4 regions of the Dactylosporangium sp. NPDC000521 genome follow, and region 1 is predicted to be linked to each of the others. Evidence: riboswitches for the same ligand, from Rfam matches in the RefSeq annotation. Region 1 holds a riboswitch; each other region holds the start of a gene.
The links. A riboswitch is a leader RNA that binds a small molecule or an ion and turns the genes downstream of it on or off. The one in region 1 is predicted to bind cyclic di-AMP.
Positions count from the first base shown of each region.

Region 2: it holds a riboswitch for cyclic di-AMP, as region 1 does, so the genes downstream of both, ACFY3L_RS44440 (C39 family peptidase) here and ACFY3L_RS14040 (C39 family peptidase) in region 1, are expected to answer to the same signal.
Region 3: it holds a riboswitch for cyclic di-AMP, as region 1 does, so the genes downstream of both, ACFY3L_RS05190 (NlpC/P60 family protein) here and ACFY3L_RS14040 (C39 family peptidase) in region 1, are expected to answer to the same signal.
Region 4: it holds a riboswitch for cyclic di-AMP, as region 1 does, so the genes downstream of both, ACFY3L_RS06865 (NlpC/P60 family protein) here and ACFY3L_RS14040 (C39 family peptidase) in region 1, are expected to answer to the same signal.

Region 1 covers NZ_JBIAYW010000003.1:841,479-846,482, reverse strand. Annotated here, with positions in the region: gene ACFY3L_RS14045 (transglycosylase domain-containing protein) at 1-1,941, shown strand, start outside; gene ACFY3L_RS14040 (C39 family peptidase) at 1,964-2,809, opposite strand; cyclic di-AMP (ydaO/yuaA leader) riboswitch at 2,985-3,126, opposite strand; gene ACFY3L_RS14035 (hypothetical protein) at 3,416-4,297, shown strand; gene ACFY3L_RS14030 (Ig-like domain-containing protein) at 4,404-5,004, shown strand, end outside.
Region 2 covers NZ_JBIAYW010000022.1:142,755-147,758, forward strand. Annotated here, with positions in the region: gene ACFY3L_RS44425 (DUF305 domain-containing protein) at 22-729, opposite strand; gene ACFY3L_RS44430 (FMN-binding protein) at 1,254-1,793, opposite strand; gene ACFY3L_RS44435 (ferric reductase-like transmembrane domain-containing protein) at 1,818-3,128, opposite strand; gene ACFY3L_RS44440 (C39 family peptidase) at 3,187-3,849, opposite strand; cyclic di-AMP (ydaO/yuaA leader) riboswitch at 4,262-4,404, opposite strand; partial or broken gene ACFY3L_RS44445 (hypothetical protein) at 4,641-5,004, shown strand, end outside.
Region 3 covers NZ_JBIAYW010000001.1:1,086,152-1,091,155, forward strand. Annotated here, with positions in the region: gene ACFY3L_RS05185 (serine/threonine protein phosphatase) at 1-950, opposite strand, end outside; cyclic di-AMP (ydaO/yuaA leader) riboswitch at 1,224-1,403, shown strand; gene ACFY3L_RS05190 (NlpC/P60 family protein) at 1,411-2,400, shown strand; gene ACFY3L_RS05195 (VOC family protein) at 2,424-2,828, shown strand; gene ACFY3L_RS05200 (ADP-ribosylglycohydrolase family protein) at 2,940-3,821, shown strand; gene ACFY3L_RS05205 (hypothetical protein) at 3,850-4,395, shown strand; gene ACFY3L_RS05210 (dienelactone hydrolase family protein) at 4,390-4,866, opposite strand.
Region 4 covers NZ_JBIAYW010000002.1:232,968-237,971, reverse strand. Annotated here, with positions in the region: gene ACFY3L_RS06875 (ABC transporter ATP-binding protein) at 1-191, opposite strand, end outside; gene ACFY3L_RS06870 (ABC transporter ATP-binding protein) at 209-982, opposite strand; cyclic di-AMP (ydaO/yuaA leader) riboswitch at 1,274-1,419, shown strand; gene ACFY3L_RS06865 (NlpC/P60 family protein) at 1,446-2,414, shown strand; gene ACFY3L_RS06860 (methyltransferase domain-containing protein) at 2,478-3,224, shown strand; gene ACFY3L_RS06855 (RNA polymerase sigma factor RpoD/SigA) at 3,699-4,622, opposite strand.

The DNA of each region.
Region 1 (5,004 bases):
GACCTGGCGCTGCCACCGCCGCCGCAGGCCACCTACGTCTACGCCAATGACGGCAAGACGCTCATCACCACGTTCTACGACGAGAACCGCAAGGACGTGCCGCTGGAGCAGATCGCACCGGTGCTCCAGCAGGCCGTCGTCGCGGCCGAGGACACCCGCTTCTACAAGCACGATGGTGTCGACGGCAAAGGCGTCCTGCGCGCGCTGGTCTCCAACGGCCGGGGCGGTGCCCAGCAGGGCGCCTCGACGCTGACGATGCAGTACGTCCGCAACGTGCTGAAGAACGACCCGACCCTGTCGCCGCGGCAGCGGGTCGACGCGGTCGCCGACACGCCCGCCCGCAAGGTGCGCGAGATGCGCTACGCGACGATGCTGGAGGCGCACCTGAGCAAGCAGGACATCCTCCAGGGGTACCTGAACATCGCGTACTTCGGTGCCGGCGCCTACGGCGTCTACGCCGCCAGCCAGACGTACTTCGGCAAGTCGGCCCTGGACCTGACGCTGCCCGAGGCGGCGCTGCTCGCCGGGCTGCTGCAGTCACCGGACGGCGACAACCCGATCAGCGGCGACCGTGACGCGGCCCTGCGGCGCCGTGCCTACACGCTCGACGCGATGGCGAAGATGGGGGTGATCAGCGCCGCGGACGCCACCGCGGCCAAGGCCCAGGAGCTGAAGCTCAATCCGCGCGAACTGCCCAACAACTGCGTGTCCGTCCCGCAGCAGCACAACGACTGGGGCTTCTTCTGCGACTACTTCCGCCAGTGGTGGGGCAGCCAGCCGGAGTTCGGCGCCACCCGCGCCGACCGCGACGAGGCGCTGCGCACCGGCGGCTACACGGTGGTCACCTCGCTCGACCCGGGGGTCCAGGCGACCACGCTCAACCAGTCGCTGAGCGTCTACGGCTACGGCAGCGCACGGTCGATGCCGATGGCCGTCGTCACCCCCGGCAACGGCCGGGTCCTCGCGATGGCCGTCAACCGCCATTACAGCCTGGATCCGAACCCGCCCCAGCATCCGCAGTACCCGAACACCGTCAACCAGCTCGTCGCGGGCGGTGGTGGCGTCGCCGGGTATCAGGCGGGTTCGACGTTCAAGATGTTCACCATGCTCGCCGCCCTCGACGCGGGCATGCCGTTGAGCACCAGGTACAAGGCACCGAGCCGGCTGGCGACCGTGTGGCCGGCCAGCGGCCCCGGCAGTTGCGGCGGAAAGTGGTGCCCGGGGAACGACTCCCCGAGCTGGATGGACGGGGACCGGACGATGTGGAACGCGTTCGGCCGTTCGGTCAACACGTACTTCGTCTGGCTCGAACAGCAGATCGGCGCGCGCCGCGTGGTCGAGATGGCGCAGCGGCTCGGCATCACGTTCCGCTCCAGCGAGGACGCGGCGATGGCGGCCAAGGCGGACCAGTGGGGGGCGTTCACCCTCGGCGTCGCCTCGACCACACCGCTCGACCTCGCCAACGCCTACGCGGCGATCGCCGCCGGCGGCCTGTACTGCCAGCCGCTGCCGGTACTGTCGATCACCGACACCAACGGCAAACCGGTCGACGCCGCCGAACCGAAGTGCCGGCAGGCGATCACCGCCGACGTGGCGGCTGCCGCGACCGACGCGGCACGGTGCCCGGTCAGCCGGTCGTCGGCCTACAACAAGTGCGACGGCGGCACGGCGGAGAACGTGTCCGGCATCCTGGGCGGCCGCCCGGTCGCGGGCAAGACCGGCAGCTCCGAATACAACTCGACCGAGACGTTCGTCGGCTTCACTCCGCAGATCGCGGCGGCCGGCATCGCGGTGAACGTGGACAACCCCAACGACCACGTGGGCAGCGGCATCTCCGGCTCGGTCAACGCCGCCGTCGCGCAGACCATGGCGACCGTGCTGCGCGGCCAGCCGGTCCAGGGATTTCGGCCACCCAGCGGGGCGCGGGCCCTGGGTCGTTGACCGCGCCCCGCTGACGGCCGCGTCAGGCGGAGTATCCGCGCAGGGCGGTCCAGTGCGCGAGCTTGGCCGTCGTCAGCGTGTAGTACCCGACGCCCAGGGCGTCCGCGGGGTCGGCGATCTTCACCGTCGTGCCGCCGTTGGTGTACCCCACCACCGTGAGGTAGTGGCCGCCCGGGTACGAGTGCGCGCCTCCCTTGTCGTCCACGGTGGAGCCGGCGATGTTGGCGACCACGGCGTAGCCCTTGGTGATCGCGTTGACGATGTCCGCCTGCATCTGGTCGATCTCCGCCTGGGTGGCCGACTGACCGGTGATGAAGTGCGACTTGTAGAAGGAGGTCTTGGTGTACTCGTTGAGCGACCGGGTGGTGTCGTCGGCGGAGTTGGTGCCGTTGACGGTCGTGTGCAGGCTCTGGGCGATCTCGGACTGGGACGGGTACATCTCTCGCGCGGTCAGTGCGATCCGGGTCGCCGCCGGGCCGCAGAAGTAGAAGTTCTCCTGCCAGGCGAACCGGTACGCGAGTTCCTTGGCCGCCGGGACGGCCGGCGTGCTGGGGGCGGGCGTGGCCGGCGCGGCCTGCGTGGTCGGCTTGGTCGGCGCCGCGCCGGTGGCGGCCTTCGACGGGCTGGTCGCGGCGTCGGGCGCCGCCTGCGTCCGCTGCCGATCACGCGCGGCCGGAGCGGCGCCGGACCGGGACGAATCCGCGGCGGTCAGCGACTGTGTGTCGGCCGACGGTGCGGGGGCCGAGGCGTGCACGGCCACGCCGATTGCCCCCGTCACCGCGAGGGCCGCCGCGGCGGCCGCGATCGGCAGCACGCGGAAGCGCGACGGGACGGCGGTCTGGTGCCTGGGTTTGTACAGGTAGCTCACGGGTACCTCGACAGACATGCTGGATGACGGCTGCTGTTGCCGGTGCCGGACGTGATCCGGAGAGGGGGCTTCCACGCCGGCCGCGGGCCGGTGTGGTGAGGGTCGGTGACTACCGGGCCAGGCTGCGGGTCGAGGTGCCGCGACACGGATGATGCCGGGTCAATGGCTGCATGAGTGCTCCTTCCGGTGCCGCCTACCGGGTTAGCTGACGGGTTCGGGCGGGAGGATCGCCCTACCTCGAGGCTCGGCCCCGCGGATTCACCCCGGTGGTGCTTGGTTCCCCGGCTCGCGCGGACGCGACTCAGCGGATCCGCCGCGGTGTCATCCGAGTTGGGTGACGGCAGACCGGGCGAATGCGAGGACCATATCGGGGCCGCGAGAAGCCACCGGATCCGGCACGCTGCTCGGCTACCGGGCGTGACGACGGCATGGCGAACGGACCGGGTGCATGCCGCGGGGGTCACGGGCCGCCCGCCGGTCGGATGCGTCGTGCACTGGCGCACCTCGCCGACCGCGCCCCGGCACCGTGCGGCCCGCCCAGTGTCCGGTCGGCAGGTTCGCACGCCCGGCACGACCCCGGATCCGGGCCGCCTCTAGGCTCGCCGGATGTTTTCGGGCACCGACGATGACCAGCAGCTCAGCGGTGCGCACCCACACGGTCCCCGCCACCTCCGACGGTCCCGCCGTGGGCGGCACGCGGTCCCCTTCCGGCTGCGCGCACCCGTGCCGGCCGGGATCCGCCGGTACGGCGTGGCCGCCGTCGCGGTCGCGGTGATGGGCCTGTCCACGACGCTGTCGTCGTCGGCCGGACCCGTCGCCGTGCCGGCGGACAGCGCGGCGTTCGCCGCCGACGCCGGCAACACCGGACGCTCGGCGGCCGACGGGCCGGCCTCGCGCAGCCGCACCCGGAAAACCGCCGACAGTACGGGCGACGCCACGCCGCCGGCGGCGAAGGCCGCCCCGGCACCGACGAAGGCCGCTCCGGCACCGACGAAGGCCGCCCCGGCACCGGCCGCTACACAACCGGCAGCACCGGCGGCGCCGTCGCCGACCGTGCACGCGCCTGTCGGCGGGCTGACCCAGGCGGAGATGAACAACGCCGTCGCGATCATCGATGTGGCACGGCAGCTGAGCCTGCCGCGTCGCGCGGCCGTCGTGGGGATCGCCACCGCCCTGCAGGAGAGCCACCTGCGGAACCTCGCGAACCCGAACGTGCCGCAGTCGCTGCAGCACCCCAACGAGGGTGTCGGGTACGACTACGACTCGGTCGGCCTCTTCCAGCAGCGGCCGAGCTGGGGTTCGGTCGACCAGCTGATGGATCCGCACGAGTCCGCGCGCAGGTTCTTCGCGGCCCTGGCCCAGATCCAGGGCTGGGAGCAGCAGGCCGTCACGATCGCCGCGCAGATGGTGCAGCGGTCGGCATACCCGGACGCCTATGCGAAATGGGAAGGGCTCGCACAGCAGATCGTGGACGCCGTCATGCGGTAATTCCGCCGCGCTCACCGCAGGTCCCACGCATTATCACTCGTTTACCGGCCCGGCCTCGCCCGGTTGCGCATGACGATGCCCCCATGTCCATGCACAGGCAGAACACATGAGGGGGCCCAGCCGGACCGCGGTGGCGCTGGTCGCGCTCGCGGTGGGAGCGCAACTGGGCCTGTCGGGGTGTCACAGTGGGTCGAAGAAGCCCACGGCGGCGAAGTGGACCGCTCCCCCGCCGGTGGTCGGGCTGGCCGTCAGCCCGGCGGCGGGCGAGTCCGGGGTGGCGGTCAGCACCGAGATCGGCACCAAGGTGAACGACGGGAAGATCACCGAGGTCGTCCTGACCGATGCGGCGGGGCAGCGGGTCGCCGGCGAGTTCCGCGACGACGGCTCCTCCTGGGTGCCCGCCACCGCGCTGCGCTACGGCACGGCCTACACCGCGAAGGTCACCGCCGTCGGCACCGACAACAAGCCCGTGACCCGGGAGACGGCGTTCACCACGGCGGCGAAGCCCACCGGCCCGGTCGTCACGTCCGACCTGATGTTGACCAACGGCGGGACCTACGGCGTCGGCATGCCGATCGTCGTGGAGTTCGGCTCCGACGTTCCGCAGGAGTCGCGCGCCGCCGTGCAGCAGCGTCTCTTCGTGAAGAGCGACCCGCCGCAGGCCGGTGCGTGGCACTGGTTCGGCGGCCGGCAGGTGATGTACCGGC
Region 2 (5,004 bases), on a different contig from region 1:
CGTCCCGTACGCCGAGTCTGGTCAGGAATGCAGTTGGCCGGCCATCTGCTGCATCGCCACGATCTCGGCCTGCTGCGTCTTCACGATGCGGCCGGCGAGAGCCTTGGCGTCCGGGTTGGTCCCATGGGCCAGCTCCGCCTGGGCCATCATGACCGCTTCCTGGTGGTGAGCGATCATCATCTGGAGGAACAGCTTGTCGAAGTCTGTGCCGGTCGCCGCCTTCAGCTTTGCCATATCCGCGCTGGACATCATGCCCGGCATCGTCGGCATCCCGCTGGGCATCATTCCGCTCGGCATCTTCCCGCTGGGCATCATGCCATTTGACGCTTTTCCACTTGGCATCATGCCGCTCGGCATGCAATGCATCCCAGGACAGCTTGGCATCGTGGTCGGCTGGCCCCAGGCAACCAGCCAGCCCTTCATCGTTGCGATCTCCGCCTTCTGCTCGGTACTGATCTTGGCGGCGAGTTGTTTGACGTCCGGGTCGGTCGCTTTCGTCTCGGCGAGGGCGGCCATCTCCACGGCCTGCTCGTGGTGCGGGATCATTATCTGGGCGAACATCGCGTCGACGTTGTTGAAGGTCGGGTTGACACTGACGCTGACGCTGCCCTTGTTCGGTGCCGTAGGACCACCGCCGCCGCTTGCGGTGTCACTGCAAGCGATGAGCGTGACGGCGGCAGTGAGGGCGGCGCCCACCAGCACGGCGCTGACTCGGGTGTAGTGCCTCATGGCGCACAACTCTCTCGACTCGGTGTGGTGAGCTGCCTCGCCCCGACCGGCTTCCCCGAGAACGCGGTCATTCCGAACGCGGGCGTCATCGCCCGGACGGCGTGACCTCGGAGCTGCCGTCCGGTCCACAGCCGGATTCGGCGCTGTCCCACACGCCCGGACATCCACGGCATGCTTCCCGAACCAGATGGCGTTATGCGAGCTCAACACCACGGAACAGGAACTCACCCGGGCACGCGCCGACGGCGTGCCTGATCCATCGCCGCCGCAGTGTGGGTCGACGGTCTGAGCGTGCCAATCGCCGCCGCGCCTGGCAGCGAGCGGGAGCCAGTACGTCGTGGACGCGAGCACCACCAGCGGTCCTCGTCTAGTTCGCGAGTCCACATCTGGGCCATGCGGTGCATCCCACCCCGGCGGCCCGGGTGTCGGCACGGGGCAGACGGGTCACTACGTCTCACCGGCTGCAGGCAACGCCGCGGGGCATCTTAAGCGCTGCTCCTATCCATCGTGTCCATCGTGCGAGATCACGGGGTGGCCCGGAACTGGGCGGTGTCAAGGGCGGCCTGCAGCGACGTGCGGTAGCTCTCGCTGGTCTGGGTTGCGCCGGACACCGAGTCGATGCGGGCGCTCTGCGACGTCAGGGCCTGTGCGCGCAGGCGAGGAACCGCGATCGCCGTGAGTTCGCGGGAGAATCCGCCGGGGGCTTGCAGGACGGTGACGTCGGTGATGGTGGCGTTGTCGATGCGGACCTGGACCTGGACCGGTCCCCAGATGGTGCCGACGGCCGGGCCGTTGACGACGAGGACGGCGCCGGACCGGGTCACGGTGCCGGGGCTGGGCGCTGGCGGGGCCGCGGTGGCGTCCGGGCCCTGCGGCGGGGTACCGGGGTCCGTGGTCGCGTCGGCGTGCTGCGGTGCCGGTGGTGCCGCAGTTCCCGGTGTGTCGGTGCCTGGTGCCGCGGCTGCGGGCGCCGGGCGGACCGGCCCCATGGTCGAGGTCCGGTAGGTGAACACCAGGACGACCGTCGCGGCCGTGCCGGCCAGCCAAAGCGTGATTCTGTGCACGCGGAACGTCTCCTTCGAGCCGAGCTACCAGGCGAAGTTTTCGAGGTGGATGCGGCCGGCGCGCACGCCCGCCTGCCGGGCGGCGCGGACCACCGCCTGCATCCACGCGTCGGGACCGCAGACGAACACGTCGTGATACCGGACGCCGGGAACCAGCTCGTCCAAGGTGGATGCGCTGGACCATCCGGCCGGCAGCCACGATCCGTCCTCGGCGCGGGCGCCCACCAGGTACCGCACGTCCACGCCGCGGGTGGCGGCGAGATCGTCGAGCTCGTCGCGGAACAGAACCTCTGGTTCGCTCCTGGCGCGGTAGAGCAGCGTCGCCTCGCCCGCGGCGTACGGCAGCTCTTCCAGCAGCGCTCGCAGCGGGGTGACGCCCACGCCGGCGGCGACCATCGTGACACGACGGGCGGTGCGCCGCTCGGCGGTGAGCCGGCCGTACGGGCCCTCGATGACCGCCCTCGTGCCGGGCTGCAGCGCGGCCACGGCACGGCCGCCGTCGCCGTGCGCCTTCACTGTGATGCGCAGCCGGTCCCGGCCCGGTTGCGCGGACAGCGAGTACGGATGGGCGCGGCTCCAGCCCGGGCCGGACAGGAACCGCCATTGGAAGAACTGTCCGGCACGGACCGGCAGCTGCTGCAGGCGCCGCCCGCGCAGATGGATCGAGTACACCCCGGGCGCCTCGGCCACGACGTGGTCGACCTCGATACGGTGCCGCAGTGTGCGCCAGGCGGGCAGCCCGAGCCGGCAGACGAGCACCGTGCCGGCGCAAGCTCCGTAGGCGCTCCACCAGTACAGCCGGGCCGACGGCGCGGTGAGGAAGTCCGCGCCGGTCCACAACTGGTGTGGCAGGGCCAGGCCGACGCCGAGGTAGGCGTACAGGTGCAGCAGGTGCCACGACTCGTAGCGCAGCCGGCGCCGCGCTGCCCGGATCGAGGTGACGGTGACCAGGACCAGCGCCGCGGTACCGACGACCGCCAGCAGCATCCCCGGGTAGTCGGCGACCAGCTCCCAAGCCTGGCGCACCAGGGACAGGTGGAGGGTTCGCGCGTAGCCGACGGTGATCAGCACGAGGTGGGCGAGCATCAGGTTGAACGAGGTGAACCCGATCCACCGGTGCCAGCGGGCCAGCCGGTCCTGGCCGTAGGTGCGTTCCAGGACCGGCACCCTGGCCATCAGCAGCACCTGGATGAGCAGCAGGTCGGCCGAGACCAGTCCGGTCAGCCGGCCGATGGACGTAGCGCCGCCGGCCAGCGAGCCGAGGCCGTGCAGACCGCCACCGGACACCCACAGCGTGACCACGAACAGGACGCTGGACACCAGGACTGAGCCCACGACAGCCGGCCACCACGACGCCGGCTTGCCACCGTCAGTTGATCGGCGATGCCGGGAATCAATACGAGTAGCCACGCGAGGAGATCCAGTCGGCCAGCTTGGGGGTGCTCAGCCAGTAGGTGCCGTCCCCGCTCGGGTTGGCCGGGTCGGCGATCTTCACCGTGCCGCCGCCGTCACGGTATCCGACGACCGTCAGGTAGTGACCGCCTTCGTAGGCGTGCACGGCACCGGCGGTGTCGGTCACGTGTCCGGCGATGTTCGCCACGATCGCCCGTCCGCCGCCGACCGTGGTCAGCACGTCGGTCCGGAGCTGCGCGGCCTGCGCGGGCGTTGCCGGGTAGACCGGGATCTCTCTGGTCTGGTATAGCGTGCGGCCGTGTCCGAGCACCTGGTTGAGTACGCGGGTGGTGTCGAAGGCCGAGTTCGTCCCGCTGGTGGTGGTGCCCAGCATGGCCGCGGCCTCGTCCTGACTGACGCCGTGGCCGGCCGCCGTGAGCGCGATCCGGGTGGCCGCCGGCCCGCAGTAGTAGTAGTTCGGCTGCAGCTGGAACTGGTACTTGAGGAGCATCGTCGTCGGCGCGGACGGCGGCGCGGCCGCGACGGCCTTCGGTGGTTGCGCGCCCGCCGCCGCGGTGCGCTCAGCCGGAGGATCGCCGAGCTGACTGAGCACGATGCCTGCCACGGCCGCCGCGGCGAGCAGCACGCACATGGTCACCGCCATCCGCGGCCGGCGGGTACCCCCGGCGCGGTGGGACTGCGGCTGTACGGATTCAGGGTTCACAATGAGTCTCCAACAGCCCGGAGCAGGGCGATCGATACGTGTATGACGTGCGACGACATGCGATGAACAGACATCGGGCAGCGAGCGGTGGTGTGCGCGGCGCACGCTCCAGCTCGCCACTCGGCAGCCGGACGGGTGGCGCACGGGGCATGGGCTTGCAGCACCCTGCCGCGCCGGAACGTGGTCTCACTAGCCGCTGCAACCGGAGCGGCCGGCATCTACGCGATTGTGACCATCCGCAGCGTGACAGCAGGCGGCACTAGCGAACTGTTGACGCCCCTCGGTGCTCGGACGGGCGGGCATGCACCCTGCGAGGACCTCGGCGATGGGGGTAGCGGCTGTGCACAGACAACTCTCCTTACGCGTCCGCCTACCGGGTCAGCTGACGGATTCGGGCGCGAAGGTCGCCCTACCACAGGCCGTCGGCCCACGGATCCACCCCAGACGTGCGGGGAGTCCCCGGCTCGTGCATGCACGACTCAGCGCGCCTGCCCCAGCGTCACCTGCCGTGAGCATGAACCGGACCAAGCGACCCATGACGTTACGCAAGGGGCACTGCCCTGCCAAGGCCCGCTAGCTGGAAGAAGCCGCACATCATCACCGCTCAGACCGACTACTCAATACGTTGACAGCATCAGGGCATGGGTCAGCTCTAGGGCTCATGCAGGTTATATGCGGTCACATCGATTGATCGCTGCCTCCTACCGCCAATAGGAGATAACTCACCCTCGGTGACGCCTCACCGGCGCTATCTGGACCTGCCGACGAACCTCGTTGCCCAACACGTCGAGGTTCTGCAGGATGCCGGCCTGCTCGTGCAGACCCTCTCCGAAGGCGCCCGCCGCCGCACCTCCCTGCGCCTCGAACCCGACACACTCGACTCCCTCGCACCGCCGCCTTACGCGACGTGCCACGGCTCGGGCGAGGGCGTCGCTGTGCGGGTCGATGTCGGCGGCGGCGTCCAGCAGCGCGGCCGCCTCGGCCGGTTGGGTGATCGCGACAAGGGCGGCGAGGCGTTGCCGGGCGGTGATTCCCTGCTGGCGGCATCGTTCGCGGGGCGCTTCGAGCCACGGCTGCGTCGCGGTGCCGCCGAGG
Region 3 (5,004 bases), on a different contig from region 1:
CAGAAGAAGTCGTTCATGGCCGCCGCGACCGGAGCGTGCCGGGTGACGATCTCCGCGAACGGTGCGGGAAGCCCGTCGGGTGCCGCTCCCGCCGCGCAGCGACGCAGGTAGGCGTGGCGCTCGGTGGTCCCGGTGATCCCGGCGACGTTGGCGACGATCCAGTTGAGCAGCTCCCGCACGGCATATCTCGCGTCGTGGTCGCGGTGCCGCTCGAGGAACGCCCGCTCCTGCGCGGAGAGCTCGAACCGGGGCGACGTGGCCAGCCCGAGGTCCGTCAGGTAGAGCGTGTCGCCGTCGGTCAGGATGTTGCCGAAGTGCGCGTCGAAGTGCAGCAGCCCGTTGGCATTCATGAAGGCGACGTCGGCGGTCAGGCGGTGCTCAACCGTGCCGACGGCGTCCGGATGCTCGCGCAGCCACGCGTCCAGGCGCTGCGGGACGTACTCGAGGAACAGCACCACGCTCGCCGACGCCGCCGCAAGGGCCTCGAGGCGCCGCCGCACCGCCGCCGATCCGTCCCAGTACGCGACGGCCCGGTCGATGTCCTCGTGCTCCTCGGCGGGCGGCGGCGCGCCCGGCAGCACGCGCCAGTGGTACAGCAGCGGAAACGCCTCGGTCCTACCGGCCAGCACCCAGCTCGTCGTCATGGTGTTCGCCGCGAGCTCCCGCCACGCGCCGAAGCCCCCGCCACCGTGCGCGACGACGCTGTAGTGGCAGGACGTCGGGAGCTCGAACAGATTCGCCGTCGAGCGCACGTGCCGCGGAAGGCGCTCCAGGTCGGTCAGCGCGAGCCGCTTCACGAAGACCGGCGTGCCGGCGACGCCCAGCAGGGCCGAGGCGCCGCCGACACCGACGCCGAGCGCCTGGGCGTTGTCGACGAGCCGGGCCAGCCTGGCGTCGCTGAGCAGGGCCAACTCCGTGGAGACGGCGCAGTGTCTGCTCAGCCGGGACATGGCGGGAGCCTAGTCCTCACTCCGATCCCGCCGGTGGCACCGGCGCCGCCGCCATCGGGCTCCCGCGGGTGTCCCTCATCCCGGCCGCCCTCGCCCTGCTGGCCGTCGCCGGCCTGGCCGTCATGGCCCGCTCCGTCGATCGCCTCCGGTAGAGCGCTCGGCAGGTCTGTCTTGTGTCTTCGTTAAGTGTGGCTTAGATCGAGAGCTGACAGTGCCGCGCCGCGTTACGTTTGGCCCGGCCTGCCGGACGTCGCCCGCCCCGCCGGGGTGGCCGGGCAGCCACCGCCGAGTTGTCGGTCGCGCGTGTTCGATGCGGGCGGCCGGTGAGCCGGGGAACCAACCGGGGCCTCCCCATGGGGTGAATCCGCGCCCGCCACACCGGGGCGCGGTAGGGCGCGCCTTCTTCTCGCCCGAATCCGTCAGCTAACCCGGTAGGCGGTCACCGAAGAAGGACTGTGCCGTGTTCAACGGACGCACGACGCTCCGCGCCTCGGTCGTCGCACTGGCAGTGGCGGCGATGATCGCCCCGGCCTGCGCCGCGCAGGCGGACCCGACGCCGCAGGAGCTGCAGGCTCAGATCGACAAGGGCAACCAGGAGGTCGAGCACGTCGTCGAGCTGTACAACAAGGTCAACGGCGACCTGGAAGCCACCCAGGCGGCGATCACGAAGCTGCGGGCCGACATGGCGCCGCTGCAGGACACCCTGACGGCGGCGCAGGACAATGCCGCCGCGCTCGCGGTCAACGCGTACAAGTCCGGGGGCAACCTCGGCACCTTGTCGCTGATGCTGGGCGCGACATCGACCGACACGCTCAGTGCCCGCGTCGGCACGCTCCAGCAGATCTCGCACAGCCAGCAGCGGGACCTGGCGGCGTACGCGGCGGCGAAGGGCGCGTTCGACACCGAGCAGCGGCGCCTCGACGAGACCCTTGCCGCGCAGAGCCAGCAGAAGACCGAGTTGGAGACCCGGCGCAAGAAGATCGAGGGCGACATCGCCCGCCTCGACGCGCTGCAGGCCAAGGCCGAGGCGGCCGCCGCGGCGGCGAAGGTCAAGACCACCACCCCACCGCCGGCGACGAACCCGGCCAAGCCGCCGGCCGTGTCCGGCAACGCGGGCAAGGCGGTCAACTACGCCTGGGCGCAGCTCGGCAAGAAGTACGTGTGGGGCGCGGCCGGCCCGAACACGTTCGACTGCTCGGGGCTGACCATGATGGCGTGGAAGGCGGCCGGCGTGACACTGCCGCACAACGCCGCGCAGCAGTGGTCGAAGGTCCGCCACATCTCCCGGAGCCAGCTCGCCCCCGGCGACCTGGTGTTCTACAACGGCCTCGGGCACGTGGGCATCTACATCGGCAACAACCAGATCATCCACGCCCCGAACAGCCGCACGGTCGTCAAGGTCGCTCCCGTCGACATCGACACGCTGTACGGCTACGGCAGAGTCGCGTAACCACGGACGGTAGTCTGCCGGGCATGCGCACGTTGCATCTCGGGCTGCGGGTCACGGATCTGGAGCGCTCGCTCGCGTTCTACACCGCGGTCGGCTATTCCAAGGTCGGCCACGTCCCGGAGACCGGGTTCGGCAGCCTGACGATGCTGCGGCTGCCCGGTGACCCGTTCGTCAGCCTCGAGCTGGTGCACGACCCCGCCCGGCCGGTCGTCGACACCGGCGCCGTCAACCACCTCGTCGTCCAGGTCGACGACCTCAGCACCACGGTCGCCGACCTGGCCGGCAGGGGCCTCACGGCCGAGCCGCCGACCGACCACGGCGAGGGCATGGCCACGTCCTGGCTCACCGACCCCGACGGGTACCGCATCGAGCTCGTACAGTGGCCGCCGGGCCATCCGGAGGGCATGACCGAAGCCGACTTCGCCTGACCGCCGGCCATTCGTGCGGCCGGCCGCACGAAGCGGTGGGCGCACGAAGCGGTGGGGGCGGTGCGCGGAAACGGTTCGACAGGTGCGGTGACCGGCTGCCACGATCGGACGGTGATCACCGACGTCGACGCCGCGACCCGTTCGTTGCACGGGACGGCGTTGGGCGACGCGTTCGGCGAGACCTGGTTCTTCCGGCCCGCCGACCGGATGCAGTGGCAGATCGAGGAGCGGCTGGTGCCGAAGGGGCCGTGGCCGTGGACCGACGACACCGCGATGGCCGTCTCGCTGTACGGGACGCTCCGCGACCACGGCCAGGTGGTGCAGGACGACCTGACCCGCCGGTTCGCCGATGCGTACGCCGCCGACCCGTACCGCAACTACGGCCCGTCCATGCACGGCGTGCTGCAGGCCGTCGGCGACGGTGCGGCCTGGCGGTCGGTGACGGCCGCGCAGTTCGGCGGTCAGGGCTCGTGGGGCAACGGCGCCGCGATGCGCGTCGCCCCGCTGGGCGCCTGGTTCGCCGACGACCTCGACCTGGTCGTCGAGCAGGCGGCGCTGTCCGCGGCGGTCACCCATGCGCACCCCGAAGCGACCGCCGGTGCCGTCGCTGTCGCCGTCGCGGCCGCGCTGGCGGTCCGGCGGGTGCCGGCCGAGGAGCTGCTGCCGCAGGTGGCCGCGCGCACACCCGACGGCGAGGTCGCCGCCCGGCTCCGCCTGCTCTGCCGCCGACCGTTCGACCGGGAGCCGCGGTGGATCGCCGGTGAGGTCGGCTGCGGAACGCTGATCTCCGCCCCGGACACCGTGCCCTACGCGATCTGGTGCGCCGCCCGGCACCTGGACGACCTCGCCGAGGCGCTATGGGCGACCGTCAGCGCCGGCGGCGACATGGACACCACCTGCGCCATCGCCGGTGGCATCGTCGCCGCCCGCACCGGCCTGGACGGGGTGCCCGCGACATGGACCGACGCTTGCGAGCCGCTCCCAACCTGGTAGCGGCCGAGACACGACCGAGGAGTTGACCGTGACCAGCACACCCGACCAGCTGTCGGTACAGCAGCGGCAAGACCTCATCGACGACTTCGTCGCCACCGTGTTCGACGGCGTGACCGACCCCGACGGCGCCATCGTGGCCGGCTGGATGCGGGAGCTGCCCACCGGCCTCGCGGACGACCCGACCGGCGCGCGGGCCGCCGCGTGGCTGGAGCTCGCCGAGCTCGTCGCCGACACCGCGTTCCGGCGCAAGCTGCGCACCATGGTGCTGAGCGACCCGCGGCTGGAGTTCGGGATGAACATCCGCCCGCTCGTCCTCGCCCACGCCGGCGACGCCGTCGAGCGCGGTGTCGCCGCCGGCTCGCCCGAGGCGCGCGCGATCGTGCGCCGGATCGTCCCAGCCGACCTGCCCGCCGAGGAGACGGCCGCGTTCGTCCGATGGCTGGAGCTGGTCGCCGACGCCCGAGTCGAGCGCTACTGGCAGCTGCTCGCCACCCTGAACGGCACCGAGGCGGGGCCGCCGGCCGTGCCGGCGTTCACCTGGCTGCTCGCCGCGCTGCGGGCCGTCAGCTCATGAAACAGGCGCCAACAGGTCGAGCGTCCGGCGGATGAGCAGGGCGGTCGCCTCCGGGTCGTAGGTCGGCAGGGAGCTGTCGGCGAAGTAGTGCTGGTCGCCCGGGTACAGGAACAGCTCGCCGTCCTTCGCCTGGGCGACCAGGTCACGGGCGGCGTCGATGTCACCCTCGCCGACGAAGATCGGGTCGGCGTCCATCCCGTGCACCTGGACCGGCACGTCGGCGGGCCAGGCGGGGCCGAACTCGGTGACCGGCACGCACGAGTAGCACAGCAGCGCGCCCCGGGCGCCCGGGCGGGTCTGCGCCAGCAGCTGGGCGGGCAGCACGCCGAGCGAGAAGCCGGCGTAGACGAGCTCGCCGGGCAGCTCCGCCACCGCCCGCGCGCCGCGGCTCAGGATCTCGCCGGGGAAGCCGAGCTCGGTGGCGTACGCCAGGCCGGCCTCGATGCTGTCGAACGTGCGCCCGTCGAACAGGTCGGGGGTGTGGACCGTGTGCCCCGGCCCGGCGCAGCGCGTCGGCGAACGCGACGACGCCCGTCGTCAGCCCCTGGGCGTGGTGGAACAGGACAACCTCAGCCATGTTGCCACCCTATGCGTGCCAGGCGGCCCGCG
Region 4 (5,004 bases), on a different contig from region 1:
TCGGTGCCGTCGAGGGACACCTTGCCCTTCTGCGGCCGGTACACCCCGGAAATCACATTGAAGATCGACGTCTTTCCGGCCCCGTTGGGCCCGATGACGGCGAAGAGCTCGTCCTTCGCGACGGTGAACGAGACCCCGTCGATGGCTTTGACGCCGGCGAAGCTGAGCCGGACGTCTTCGAAACGCAGCACGGCTACTCCTGATTTTTCTATGACAGCCAGCGCTTGCGACGCTTGTAGTGCTTCACGTCGCGGAAGGACCGCTCGGCCCGTCCCAGGTAGAACTCGCGGATGTCGTCGTCGGCGAGCAGTTCGGCGGCGGGCTTGTCGAGCACGACCTTGCCCGTCTCCAGCACGTATCCGTGCTCGGCGATGGACAGCGCCATGGTCGCGTTCTGCTCGACCAGCAGCACGCCGGTGCCGGCCTGGTTGATCTGCACGATCAGGTCGCGGACCTGCTCGACCATTCGCGGCGCGAGTCCGAGGCTGGGCTCGTCGAGCAGCAGGTACGCCGGGTCCGACATGAGCGCCCGCCCCATCGCCAGCATCTGCTGCTCGCCGCCGGAGAGGTAGCCGGCGATGCTGCCGCGGCGCTGCGCGAGGACCGGGAACAGGGTGTACATGCGGTCCATCGCCTCAGCCCGGCCCTTCGGGCGGGTGTGGGCGCCGAGTCGCAGGTTCTCCTCGACGGTCAGTTCGGCGAAGGTCCTGCGCCCCTCCATCACCTGCGAGACGCCGTGGCGGACCACGGCGGCGGGTTTGAGCCGGTGGATGGGCTTCTCGTCGAGCGTGACGGAGCCCTTGGTGATGGCGCCGTCGTGGACGCCGAGCAGGCCCGACAGGGCCCGCAGCAGCGTGGTCTTGCCCGCACCGTTCGCGCCGAGCAGCGCGACGATGCGTCCTGGTGGGATCTGCAGGCTGACGCCTCGCAAGACCAGCATCACGTCGTCGTAGACGACCTCGAGGTTCTGGACACGCAACATCCGGTGACGCTCCTCCGGGGGTGTTCGGAGTGGGCGAACTATGTGCATCGACGGTGAATAAAGTTACGTGTATTTAACCGGGTCTGAGAGCAGAATCAAGCCCCAATTGTGTGTCCGTCAACACCATCTTCTGTGGTGCATCACTGTCCGATGTGGAGCGACAACCCGCCGTGATTCGGACTTTTGGGGTAATCAATGTTCAACAACGCTCGCGGGTTTCGCTTCGCCGGTGATCACGTTAAGTTATGTCCTGGCCTGCACGGCAGTCCGTCGCCCACCCCGGGCGGCGCCGGGCAAGCGCCGCCGAATCGAGCGCCGCTCTGGCGCTGTCGAGCCGGGGACCCAGAGTCCTTCGGGGTGAATCCGCACAGCGCGGTAGGGCGCACTCTTCCCGCCCGAACCCGTCAGCTAACCCGGTAGGCGGTCGGTGAAGAAGGGTCATCCCTTGTCCCCAGGACGGTCCTTGCTGCGCACACTCGTCATCGGCGTGGTGTCGCTGGCGATCGTGGCGCCCGCGAGTGTCGCCAAGGCAGATCCGACCCTCGCCGAGATCGAAGCCCAGCTCGACAAGGTGGGCGACGAGTTCGAGGCGACGGTCGAGGCCTACAACAAGGTCAACGAGGATCTCGCCATCGCGCAGGCCGCCAACGCGGACCTGCAGAAGCGGCTCCAGCCGCTCGCCGACAGCGCGGCCACGGCCACCGCGAACGTCGACGTGCTGGCGGTCGCCGCGTTCAAGACCTCCGGCAACTTCGGCAGCCTGTCGGTGATTCTCAACTCGCAGTCCTCCGACACGCTGATCGACCAGCTCTCCACCCTGCAGCAGATGAACAAGCACCGGCAGGCGGAGATCGGGGCCTACAAAGAGGCCCAGACGAAGCTCGCCGACGAGCAGAAGAAGATCGACGAGACGCTCGCCGCGGAGAACGCGAAGAAGGCCGAGCTCGAGACGAAGAAGAAGAAGATCGAGGGCGACGTCAAGAAGCTCGAGGATCTCAAGCGCAGGGCCGCCGCGGCCGGCAGCACCAAGACCAACGCGGTCACCAAGCCGGCCGGCCCGCCGCCCGCGGTGTCAGGCGTCGCGGGCCAGGCGGTCACCTTCGCGTGGAACCAGATCGGCAAGCCCTACAAGTGGGGCGCCGCCGGCCCGGGCAGCTACGACTGCTCAGGCCTCACGCTGGCCTCGTGGAAGGCCGCGGGTAAGACCATCCCCCGGGTCGCCCAGGACCAGTACAGGGGGACCGCCCGGGTCTCGCAGGCCGACGCCGCCGCGGGTGACCTGGTCTTCTTCGGCACCTCCACCAGCAACATCACGCACGTCGGGCTCTACATCGGCAACGGTCAGATGATCCATGCGCCGACGACCGGCAAGACGGTGCAGGTCTCCTCGACCAACCGCAGCAACCTGCGGGGCTTCGGCCGGGTCAGGTAGCCCGCGCTTCGGCGCCAGCACTTCAGTACTTCAGCGAGAGGCCATGCCCGGCAGGATTGGGGCATGGCCTCTTGGGATCCTGAGCAGTACAGCCGCTTCGCCGAGGAGCGGGCGCGGCCCTTCCACGAGCTGGTGGCGCGCATCCAGACCACCGCGCCGGTCGCGGTCGTGGACCTCGGGTGCGGGCCCGGCACGCTGACCGCGACCCTGGCGACACGGTTCCCGGACGCGGCGGTGCTCGGCATCGACTCCTCCCCCGAGATGCTGGCCAAGGCAGCGTCGCTCGGCACGTCGCAACTGTCGTTCCAGCTCGGCGACATCGCCGGGTGGCGGCCGCAGCGCGGCTCCGTGGACGTCATCGTGGCCAACGCCTCCCTGCAGTGGGTCGACGACCACGCCGCACTGATGCCGGTGCTCGCGGCGGCGCTCGACGACGGTGGCACGCTCGCGTTCCAGGTCCCGACGGGCGGGCCGATCCTCGACGCGGACATCCTGGACCCGACCGTCCTGGGGCCGCGCGGTGCGACGCCGGTGCAGGAGCCTGCCTGGTACGTGCGGACCCTCGCCGGGCTCGGCCTGGTCGTGGACGCGTGGGAGACGACGTACTTCCACGTCCTGCCCGGCGAGGACCCGGTGCTGGAGTGGTTCAGCGGGACCGGCCTGCGGCCCTACTTCGACGCGCTGTCCGGCGCGGAGCTGGACGACTTCCGGGCGAGGGTGGCCGCCGCGCTGCGCGAGCGCTACCCCCGCGAACCGTTCGGCACGATCCTGCCCTTCCCGCGCCTCTTCGTGGTGGCCCGGCGCCCCTGACCTCGCCCATCGGCCGTGGAGCCGCCGAGGCGGCCCTGACGCCCGCCCACCGACCGCCGCGCCGAGCCGACCCCGGCGCCCTGACAACCGGCCGTGGGGCCGCCGAGCCGATCTCGAGGCCGCGATCAGCCGGGAGGCCCGCCGACCAGCCGCGCCACCCGGGCTGCGACGCGGCCCGGACCGGCCTGGACGCGCCGCCGGCGGTCGACCGGACGACACACCATCGAACGGACCCAAGAGGCGATTCCTGACAGCGCCCCGCCAACCGGACACCGCCGCTGTTGACGCTGCGTCACGGGGCGGGGCATCGGCGGCCGGTCCCGTGGCGTCCGCGCCGGGTGGCGCGGACGGGCCGGCACCGCTACGGGACGTGGGCACAGATCGATGATCGGTGACCTAAACGATACCTAAGCGTCCCAACATGCGGAAGCAGCCCCCGACCGGGACGGTCAGGGGCTGCGGGTCGTCTGTGGGCTAGGCGGCCTGGAGGCCTTCGGCACGGGCCAGCTCGCGGAGCCGGCCGAGGGCCTGGATCTCCAGCTGGCGGATGCGCTCACGGGAGAGGGAGAACCGGCTCGCGACCTCGGTCAACGAGTGCTCGCGGCCGTCCTCCAGACCGTAGCGGGCGCGCATGATGCCCGCGGACCGGTCGTCGAGGTGATTGAGCAGACCCTCGATGCGCTGCCGCTCCAGGGCGGCGAGGACCACGTCCTCCGGCGACGGCGCGTCGGAGTCGGAGACCAGGTCGCCGAGGCTGGTGTCGCCGTCGTCGCCGACCGGCGTGTCGAGCGAGACGGTGTCCTGGGACCAGCGCTTCAGCTCGTGGACGCGCTCGACGGGGACGCCGAGGGCGGTGGCGAGCTGCTCGGGCTCGGGGTCGTTGCCGAGCTCACGGGTCAGCTGACGCGCGACGTTGCGCATCCGGTTGACGTCTTCGACGAGGTGGACGGGCAGCCGGACCGTGCGCTCCTGCTGCGCGATCGCCCGGCTGATCGCCTGGCGGATCCACCATGTCGCATATGTCGAGAACTTGTAGCCGCGCACGTAGTCGAACTTCTCCACGGCGCGGACCAGGCCGGTGTTGCCCTCCTGGATGAGGTCGAGCATCGGCATGCCGGACCGCACGTAGCGCCGTGCGATCGACACGACGAGCCGCAGGTTGGCCCGGATGAACCGGTCCTTGGCCCGCTCGCCCTCGTCGACGAGGCGCTGCAGTTCGGCGGTGCTCACACCGTCGGGCACCCTGCCCTCGTCCAGCAGGTGCTCCGCATAGAGACCGGCCTCGACCGCCTTGGAAAGCTCGACCTCAGAAGCGGCGTCGAGCAGCGGCGTGCGGGAGATCTCATGCAGGTACACACCAACCAGGTCACGCTCTTCGGCACCTGTATCGGGTCGCATCTCCACTTTCACGTTCTCCACCTTCGGGCCCCTCCCCGTCCATCCTTCGCCTTCCCCGTTTCACCCTGCTAAAACGGGTGCCCCCCGGGTATGCCCCCTACACAACGGTCACGTGGCCTGCGGAATTCCACCCTCGCGGGCGATTCCGGTGACGACCCGTGAGAGTTGCACCACTTACCTAGACGACTCGGGAGCAGCTCCGGTTCGCTTCGGTTGCAACAAGTGATACGTGGTGTTCCTGCCCGTCAGACGCCTAAACTCGCTGTGAGTTCCCTGGGAACGACGTTCGATGGGACCGGGGTCACCGCTGTTCATCGGCAAGAGTCGCCCGCATGACAGGCAAATGCACATGTATCCGCAGGAATCGACGCGGGCAGCGGTC